DNA from 2 places in the Methylocystis rosea genome. Region 1 is predicted to be linked to the other one. Evidence: predicted binding sites of a transcription regulator. Region 1 holds the regulator's gene; the other holds the start of a gene.

Region 1 (4,363 bases):
GCGCTCAGCGCCGGGCGGAGGAACTCGAAATGAACGCCGCTGCTCAAATTGCTCAAGTAAAGGCGCCGCTGACCAAGGTTTCAATGCGGAATCTCGACTTCTTTTACGGCGAGTCGCATTCGCTCAAAGCCGTCACCATGCCCTTATACGCTAATAAGGTGACATCCTTCATCGGCCCCTCGGGCTGCGGCAAGTCCACGCTGCTGCGCGTCTTGAACCGCATGTATGATCTCTATCCCGGCCAGCGCGCCGAGGGAGAGGTGCTGCTCGACGGCGAGAATATTCTCGATCCGGCGGTCGACATTAACGCCTTGCGCTCGCGCATCGGCATGGTGTTCCAAAAGCCGACGCCCTTTCCAATGTCGATCTATGAGAACATCGCGTTCGGCATTCGGCTATACGAGAAACTGCCGCGCGCCGACATGGACGCGCGCGTCGAAGGCGCGCTGCGCGGCGCCGCTCTTTGGGACGAGGTCAAGGACAAGCTTCACACCAGCGGTCTGGGCCTGTCAGGCGGACAGCAGCAGCGACTCTGCATCGCGCGCAGCGTCGCGGTGCAGCCGGAGATCATTCTGTTCGACGAGCCGTGTTCGGCGCTCGATCCGATTTCGACGGCGAAGGTCGAGGAGCTGATAGACGAATTGGCCAGCCGCTACACCATAGCGATCGTCACCCACAACATGCAGCAGGCGGTGCGCGTCTCTGATTACACGGCGTTCATGTATCTCGGCGAGCTCGTCGAATTCGGCGAGACGGACGACGTGTTCAACAAGCCCCAAGCGAAGCGCACGCTCGACTACATCACCGGCCGTTTTGGCTAAACCAGCGATTCAAGGACGGCGCTCATGAGCGATCATATTGTTAAATCCTACGACCGGGACCTTGAAGCCCTGGGACGCCGCATCGCTGAAATGGGCGGCGTCGCGGAGAAAATGCTGGCGGAGGCGATGGACGCTTTGTCGACCTTCGACGTCGACCTCGCCCACCGCGTCGTCTCCAGCGATCCTCGTCTCGACGCGTTGCAGCGCGAAATCGAGGAGAACGCCATTCTCACCATCGCGCGCCGGCAGCCGCTTGCGGTCGATCTGCGTGAATGCATCGCCGCGATCCGCATTTCCGGCGACATCGAGCGCGTCGGCGATCTGGCCAAGAACATCGCCAAGAGAACGCTCAAGATCGTGTCGGAGGCGCGCGTGCCGCGCGCGATCGTCGGTCTGAAGTCGATGCATGAAATCGCCGCGATGCAGCTTAAGGACTCGTTGGACGCCTACGCCTTGCGCGACACCGAGCGGGCGCGCGCGGTCTGGCAGAACGATTCCGATCTCGACGCGCTGGAGGATTCGGTGTTCCGCGATCTCCTCACCTTCATGATGGAGGACCCGCGCAACATCTCCTTCTGTACGCATCTCCTGTTCTGCTCGAAGAATCTGGAGCGGATCGGCGATCACACGACCAACATCTCGGAGACGGTCGTTTATCTGGTCACCGGCGAGGCGATGCCCACGGAGCGGCCGAAGACGCGCGTTCCCGACTTCGGCCTGAAGGACGAGGCGGCGCAATGAGCGACGTGACGTCCGCCGTCCTACAGCGGATTGGGAAAAGCGATCGGGCGCCGCGAATCCTCGTCGTCGAGGACGAGACGTCGCTCGCGACGCTGCTCGTGTATAACCTTGAAGCGGAAGGCTATCAGGTCGAACATGTCGACAATGGCGATGAAGCCGAACTGCGGCTCGCCGAGTCGCCGCCCGATCTCGTCATTCTCGACTGGATGCTGCCGGGCGTTTCCGGACTTGAAATCTGCCGACGCCTGCGGGCGCGGGACAGCGCGCGAGACATGCCGGTGATCATGCTGACCGCGCGCGGCGAGGAAGGCGAGCGCGTGCGCGGCCTTTCGGTCGGCGCCGATGATTATGTCGTCAAACCGTTTTCGACTCCGGAGCTGATGGCGCGGGTGCGCGCGCTGCTGCGCCGGGCGCGGCCCGAGCGCGTCGCTTCACGGCTCACGCTCGGCGATATCGACCTCGACCGCGACACCCGTCGCGTGCGGCGATCCGGCCGCGAAATCCACCTCGGTCCGACCGAATTCCGGCTGCTCGAATATTTTATGGAGAAGCCCGGACGCGTGTTCACGCGGGCGCAGCTGCTCGACAGTGTTTGGGGCATGTCGGCGGAGATCGACGAGCGTACGGTCGACGTCCATGTCGGACGGCTCCGCAAGGCGCTGATCCGCGGCCGCGAGAAGGATCCGATCCGCACGGTGCGCGGCGCGGGCTATTCTTTCGATGAAACGTTCGGACACGAGTGACGTGTCCGATGCGGTTCACGCGTAACGCTGCGCCCTGAACTGATCGCGCGCGCGGCGGCGATCTTGCGCAGGCTGATAGGCGACGCGCGCGTGATAGGCGCAGTAGGGGCCGCCGCCGATCGTCGACTTGCCGCCGCAGAAGCGGAACTCCGCCGACGTGGGGTCGCCCATCGGCCAGCGGCACATGGATTCGCGGAGCTCCATGAGCGTGACGCGCTCCGATATCGGGATCACGACCTCTTCTTCAGGCGCACGCCGCGGCGCCGCCAGCGCATGCGGCGCGAAAGCGAGCGCAAGATTGCCGTGCGACGAGACGCCGTTCATGCGCGGGTGCGTCGGGCGAGGGGCCTTGGCGACGCGCGGCCGCTGCGCGCTCGCCGTCTTGGCGCGTTCGGCGAGTCCCAGACGATGGATCTTTCCGATCACAGCGTTGCGGGTGATGCCCGGTCCAAGTTCCGCCGCCACTTGGCTGGCGCTGAGACCATCGCTCCAAAGCTTGCGGAGCAGTTCGACGCGTTCGTCGGTCCATGACATTAGGCTCTCCATTCTTTCGGGTCGAGCGCGGATCGGATGTCTTCCGACCGCTGCGCAGGTCTGAAGCCCTGCGGCGATGTGATGCGCATCAACACTCGAGAGAACACGCCCAAACGAACTACGCGGGCGCTGACTAGAAACTTTCTGTTTACTTTGAATCATGCGCGAGTCGCGCTGGCAAGCGCGCGCTGGCGTTCTCAACAGGCTTTCGGCGAGACTGTTGCCCGCAGGACTCACCCTAGCGCGGCCGCGCCAGCTGGCTTTGACGCCAATATCGAACCGCGCCATGGATTTGACCGCGTCGGGCGGCGCGCATAAAATCCCGTCCTGAACTGCCGCCCTAAACGGGCGGCGCTTTGTTTTTTTAGCCTCCTCTGGCCGGAGCCAGCGACGGGAGCATGGAGCAGGGCTTTTGACGTCAGCGCTTTATCCGACCTATCCGCGCGCCGATCTCGCATTCAAACATGGCGAAGGCGCGTGGCTGACTGCGGAAAACGGCGACCGCTATCTCGACTTCAGCGCGGGCGTCGCCGTACTGTCGCTCGGCCACAATCACCCGCATCTCGTCGAGACTTTGAAGCGCGCGGCGGAAGAGCCGTGGCATGTCTCCAATCTTTTTCGCATCCCGCAGGCCGAGCGGCTCGCGGAGCGGCTTTGCGACGCCACATTCGCCGATCTGGTCTTTTTCACCAATTCCGGCGCGGAAGCGGTCGAGTGCGCGATCAAGACGGCGCGCAAATTCCACGCGGTGAACGGACAGCCCGAGCGCTATCGGCTGATCACGTTCGAAGGCGCCTTTCATGGCCGCACGCTCGCGACGATCGCCGCGGGCGGCAACGCGAAATATCTTGATGGGTTCGGGCCGCCCGTCGAGGGCTTCGATCAGGTTCCTTTCGGCGATTTTGACGCCGTCGAGGCGGCGATCACGCAAGAAACGGCGGGCGTCCTGCTCGAACCGATTCAGGGAGAGGGCGGGCTGCGCGTCTTTTCGCCGTCGTTTCTGGCGCGGCTACGGGAGCTTTGCGACGCGCGCGGGCTGCTGCTGGCGCTGGACGAAGTCCAGTGTGGCGTCGGCCGCACCGGCAAGTTCCTCGCCTGCGAACATGCCGGCGTCACGCCCGACATCGTCGCGCTCGCCAAGGGACTGGGCGGCGGATTTCCGCTCGGCGCGTGCCTCGCGACGCGCGAGGCCGCCAAAGGCATGACGCTGGGCGCGCATGGCTCCACCTTCGGCGGCAATCCGCTGGCGACGGCGGTGGGCGGCGCCGTTCTCGACGTCGTGCTCGAAGAAGGCTTCATGGCGCGCGTCGCGCGGCTTGGCGCGCTGTTGCGCCAGCGGCTGGCGGAGCTCGAGGACCGCTTTCCGTCGCTCATCGAAGAAATCCGCGGCGAAGGGCTGATGTTCGGCCTCAAGATGCGGATACCGAATGGCGATTTCGCCGCCGCCGCCCGCGCCGAAGGCCTGTTGACGGTGCTCGCCGGCGACAACGTCGTGCGCCTTCTGCCGCCGCTCATCATTGACGA
Region 2 (4,363 bases), 1.4 Mb from region 1:
CCAGCTTATGCGGTGCTGGAGCTGAACGCCGGCGCCGCGCGGAAAATGTCGCTCGCGCCCGGAGACCAGGTGCGGCACCGCATATTCAAGCGATAGTCGCATTCCCTTGTGAGGGGCGGCCGTGCGTGGTAGCGAAATTCGAGCGAGGGCAGAGCCGCCGTAGGCGCGGCTTGGTCCGGCGGGGTATAGCGCAGCCTGGTAGCGCGGAAGTTTTGGGTACTTCAGGTCGCAGGTTCGAATCCTGCTGCCCCGACCAGCGCGAAGACCGCCGCGCGCCGCTCTCATGACGCGTCTACGAGCGCAGCCAACGACGAGGCCCTATGACCGCACGCATTTATCTTCCAGCGCCGAGCGCCACTCAATCCGGTCCGGGATCGGACATGTGGCGGCTTGACTTCGAGCCGGAGCTTCCGCGCAGCATCGAGCCGCTCATGGGCTGGACCAGCTCCGGCGACATGCGCCAGCAGGTCAGGCTCAATTTTTCCACCAAGGAGGAGGCGATCGCCTACGCCGAGCGCAGCGGCCTCGCCTACCGGGTCGAGGAGCCGAAGCCAAATCTGGCGGCCCGGCGCGGCGCATCCTATTCAGATAATTTCAAGACCAGCCGCATCGGTCTCTGGACCCACTGAGGCTGTCTCGACCCCGTAGCTCAGCCGGATAGAGCAACTGCCTTCTAAGCAGTAGGTCGCAGGTTCGAATCCTGCCGGGGTCGCCATATATGACTACCCTGTCGAGCGTTGCTGGCGCCGCGTTGGCCGAACTGATACGGTCCGCGGCGAAAGTTGCGCCGTCGACGGCTCCGTAGCTCAGCTGGATAGAGCAACTGCCTTCGAAGCAGTAGGTCGCAGGTTCGAATCCTGCCGGGGTCGCCAGTCGAAGTTTAGTAGACGGGGACGGCGAATGCGGCTCAACCGCCCGGGTGCGACAGGGATCGCCGGCGCTCTGGCTTTCGCCTTGGCGGTCATCTCACCCCTCGACGTTTTAGCTCAAGGCGAATTTTTCGATTTCCTGTTCGGACCCGATCAACCTCCGGCGTTCTCGCCCCACCGCTCCTGGCGGGTCATGCGTGCGCGCCCGCGGCAGCCGCGGCGCCCGCCGAAGACTTCGGTTCATTACGCCAAACCCGAACCAGCAAACACTGCTGAAACGGACTCAATGTCCGGCGACGGCTATTGCGTGCGCGCCTGCGACGGCTATTATTTCCCCCTAATCAAATTGTCGCGAATTTCCGACCAGCACTCCTGCGAACTCGCCTGTCCGTCAGCGCAGGTGCAGCTCTACGAGGGCGCAACCATCGAGCAGGCGCACAACGCCAAAGGGCAACGCTATTCGGCGCTTCCGGCGGCGTTCAGCTTTCGCGACAAGCTGACGGCGGGATGCGCGTGCAACGATCCGGCCGCCTCTCATGACTATTACCTTGGGCTGTCCCGCCGGGATCCGACATTGCAAACCGGCGATATCGTTGTCGGCGAGAAAGGCGCATTCATTTACAGCCGCTCAAGCTTGGTGAGCGTCAGCCATGCCTCGCGCCAGATCAGGGCGCGGCTACGAGGCGTGTTGTCGCGCAACGTCGCGCCGGACGAGGCGCGCGCCTCCCAGAACGGATCCGTCGCGCTGAATAAGACACAGCGCCCGCCAAAATAGTCGCGGCCGCGGCGTCTCGCGCTTTACACTCGAAGCCGCGCCGGCTATGTGCCGCGAGCTCGTTTGTGACGCTTTTGTGACAGATTCGCGGGAGGCGAGAGCGCCATGCTGTCTTGGTTTCAGGCGCTCATGCCGAGAGAGGAACGCTTCTTCGATCTTTTCGAGCGACATGCCGAGACGCTCGTCGCGGGATCCCACGCCTTGCGCGACTTGCTGAACGGGGGGGACCGCGTGCTCGTCTGCAGCCAAGAAATCCGCCGCCAGGAACATGAGGCCGACGCCATCGTCCGCGAGGCCCATCTGGCGGTTCGCCGCACGTTCATCACCCCGTTTGATCGCAGCGACATCCGTGACCTGGTCACCGCGATGGACGACGCGATCGACCAAATGCATCAGACGGCGAAGGCGACGCTGCTCTACGAGACGCGAGATTTCGAGCCTGGCATGCGTCGCATGGGCGACATTATCGTCCAATCGGCGGAGCTCACGCGCAGCGCCATACCTTTGTTGCGCTTGATGCGCCAGAATGCGGGCAGGCTCAACGCGTTCAGCGAGGAGATCACCCGCATTGAGGACGAGGCCGACGCCATCCACGATCAGGGCCTGAAGGAGCTGTTTCTGGCGCACCGCCACAAAGACCCGATGGCGTTCATCGTCGGCGCTGAAATCTACGGCCATCTTGAAAGAGTCGTCGACGGCTTCGAAGATGTCGCCGACCGCGTCGCCGGCATCGTCATCGAGCATACTTAGGGACGACGCTTGCAGAACTTTTCAATCTATCTGATTGGGCTCGTCGCGGTCGCTCTGATCTTCGATTTCCTGAACGGTCTGCACGACGCCGCCAATTCCATCGCGACGATCGTCTCAACCCGCGTTCTGCGTCCGCAGTTCGCAGTAGCGTGGGCCGCCTTCTTCAACTTCATCGCCTTCCTGTTTTTTGGGCTTCACGTGGCGCAAACTGTAGGCGCTGGCATCGTCTCGCCCGACATCGTGGATGATTTCGTGGTGTTCGGCGCGCTGATGGGGGCGATCGTCTGGAATCTGATCACATGGGGATTGGGCATTCCTTCCTCGAGTTCACATGCCCTTGTCGGCGGTCTCGTGGGCGCCGGCGTGGCCAAAGTCGGCGCTTCCGCGATCGTCTGGAATGGGCTGCTCAAGACCGGCGCAGCGATCGTATTGTCGCCGGCGCTCGGATTCGTCCTGGCGCTCGCGCTGATCCTGCTCGTGTCCTGGATCTTCGTGCGCCGGACGCCGGGCGGCGTCGATTCGCTGTTTCGCATCCTGCAATTCGCCTCCGCCTCGCTTTATTCGCTGGGCCATGGCGGCAATGACGCGCAAAAAACCATGGGCGTGATCGCGGTGCTCCTCTATTCGCACGGGGCGCTCGGCGGCGAATTCTACGTGCCATTTTGGGTTGTCATCGCCTGTCAGGCGGCCATGGGCCTTGGAACCTTGTTCGGCGGATGGCGGATCGTGCGCACGATGGGATCCAGGATCACCCGCCTGACGCCGGTGCAAGGGTTCTGCGCCGAGACGGGCGGCGCGATCACTCTGTTCCTCGCGACGGCGCTGGGCGTTCCTGTGTCGACAACGCATACGATCACCGGCGCGATCATTGGCGTGGGCGCGTCGAGGCGCGTGGCGGCGGTCCGCTGGAATGTCGCGAAGGACATTGTTGTCGCGTGGGTCATCACCATGCCGATGGCCGCCTTTTTCGCCGCGGCGTTCTACGTGCTCGCGAGGTTCGCGGCATGAAGACGCCCAAAGCGAAGAAGAAGCGCGTCGGCGCGGGTTCTGTCCTCCGCACGCAATACGCGGCTTTACCTTGGCGAATCAACAATGGCCGCCTGGAGATCATGCTGGTCACCTCCCGCGACACAAAGCGCTGGGTGATTCCGAAGGGCTGGCCGATGAAAGGCCGCAAACCGCATATCGTCGCGGCGATCGAAGCGGTGCAGGAGGCGGGCCTCGTCGGCAAGACGGACAAAGTGAAGCTCGGCGATTTCCGCTATGAAAAACGCCTCGACAGCGGCGCGGCCGTCGACTGCTGCGTCGAGGTGTTTTCTCTGCGCGTGCAAAGGCAGCGCAAGAATTGGCGCGAGAAGAAGCAGCGCGCCACCCGATGGTTCGAGTGCGTCGTCGCCGCCGGACTCGTCGAGGAGCCAGAACTGCGCGACCTGATGCTGGCGTTCTGCGACGCGTCGACTCCGCCAAAAGTCTAGCGCGCTCTAGCGCGTCTTGACCGGCGGAGGATCGGCGCGCATCCAGCCTTTCGGGAGCTTCATGCGGGCGGCCTTGCAAAACACCGTAGGTTCGGAAACTTTGACGGCCTTGTCTTTTCTGCCCGAGTGGCTCTTGGCTGCTGCTGCGGGAGCATCCTTGTCGCCTTTGTCATAGACCGTCTTGTCCTTGCAGACGTCGGGGCATTTGCCGATGACGTCCGACTTGTTCTGGCCGCATGACTTGCAGGCGCATGTGGAGTTCGGAAAGTCTTGACCACTGTCCGCTCGCGCCGGCGCGACGCCCGCAATCAAAAAACCGCAGACGGCCACATAGGCAGCAACCCGGGAAACGGCCACCATATTGCTTCTCCTGTTCAAGACATCTTTTCAAGATAGGAATGCGAAAACCTGGAATGCGCCGCGGCGCGCCTTCACGAGCCGTTGAGCCGAGCGAGCCCCGCCTCGAGATCCGACTTCAGATCCGCGACATCCTC

Evidence for each region. Region 1 encodes PhoB, which activates phosphate uptake and scavenging genes when phosphate is short. Its sites were predicted from a motif close to TGTCATNNANCTGTCAT; they were not measured.
Region 2: a site for PhoB is predicted at 1,710-1,726, ahead of EHO51_RS07020 (DUF47 domain-containing protein). Genes of this name have one in related genera too.

What each region holds. Positions count from the first base shown of each region.
Region 1 covers NZ_CP034086.1:2,856,804-2,861,166, reverse strand. Annotated here, with positions in the region: gene pstA (phosphate ABC transporter permease PstA) at 1-33, shown strand, start outside; gene pstB (phosphate ABC transporter ATP-binding protein PstB) at 30-821, shown strand; gene phoU (phosphate signaling complex protein PhoU) at 846-1,562, shown strand; gene phoB (phosphate regulon transcriptional regulator PhoB) at 1,559-2,305, shown strand; gene EHO51_RS13800 (GcrA family cell cycle regulator) at 2,321-2,839, opposite strand; gene EHO51_RS13795 (aspartate aminotransferase family protein) at 3,252-4,363, shown strand, end outside.
Region 2 covers NZ_CP034086.1:1,446,465-1,450,827, reverse strand. Annotated here, with positions in the region: gene EHO51_RS07050 (DUF192 domain-containing protein) at 1-96, shown strand, start outside; tRNA gene EHO51_RS07045 (tRNA-Pro) at 180-256, shown strand; gene EHO51_RS07040 (ETC complex I subunit) at 321-629, shown strand; tRNA gene EHO51_RS07035 (tRNA-Arg) at 639-715, shown strand; tRNA gene EHO51_RS07030 (tRNA-Arg) at 796-872, shown strand; gene EHO51_RS07025 (DUF2865 domain-containing protein) at 1,156-1,644, shown strand; gene EHO51_RS07020 (DUF47 domain-containing protein) at 1,750-2,394, shown strand; gene EHO51_RS07015 (inorganic phosphate transporter) at 2,404-3,402, shown strand; gene EHO51_RS07010 (NUDIX hydrolase) at 3,399-3,869, shown strand; gene EHO51_RS07005 (hypothetical protein) at 3,876-4,229, opposite strand; gene metC (cystathionine beta-lyase) at 4,301-4,363, opposite strand, start outside.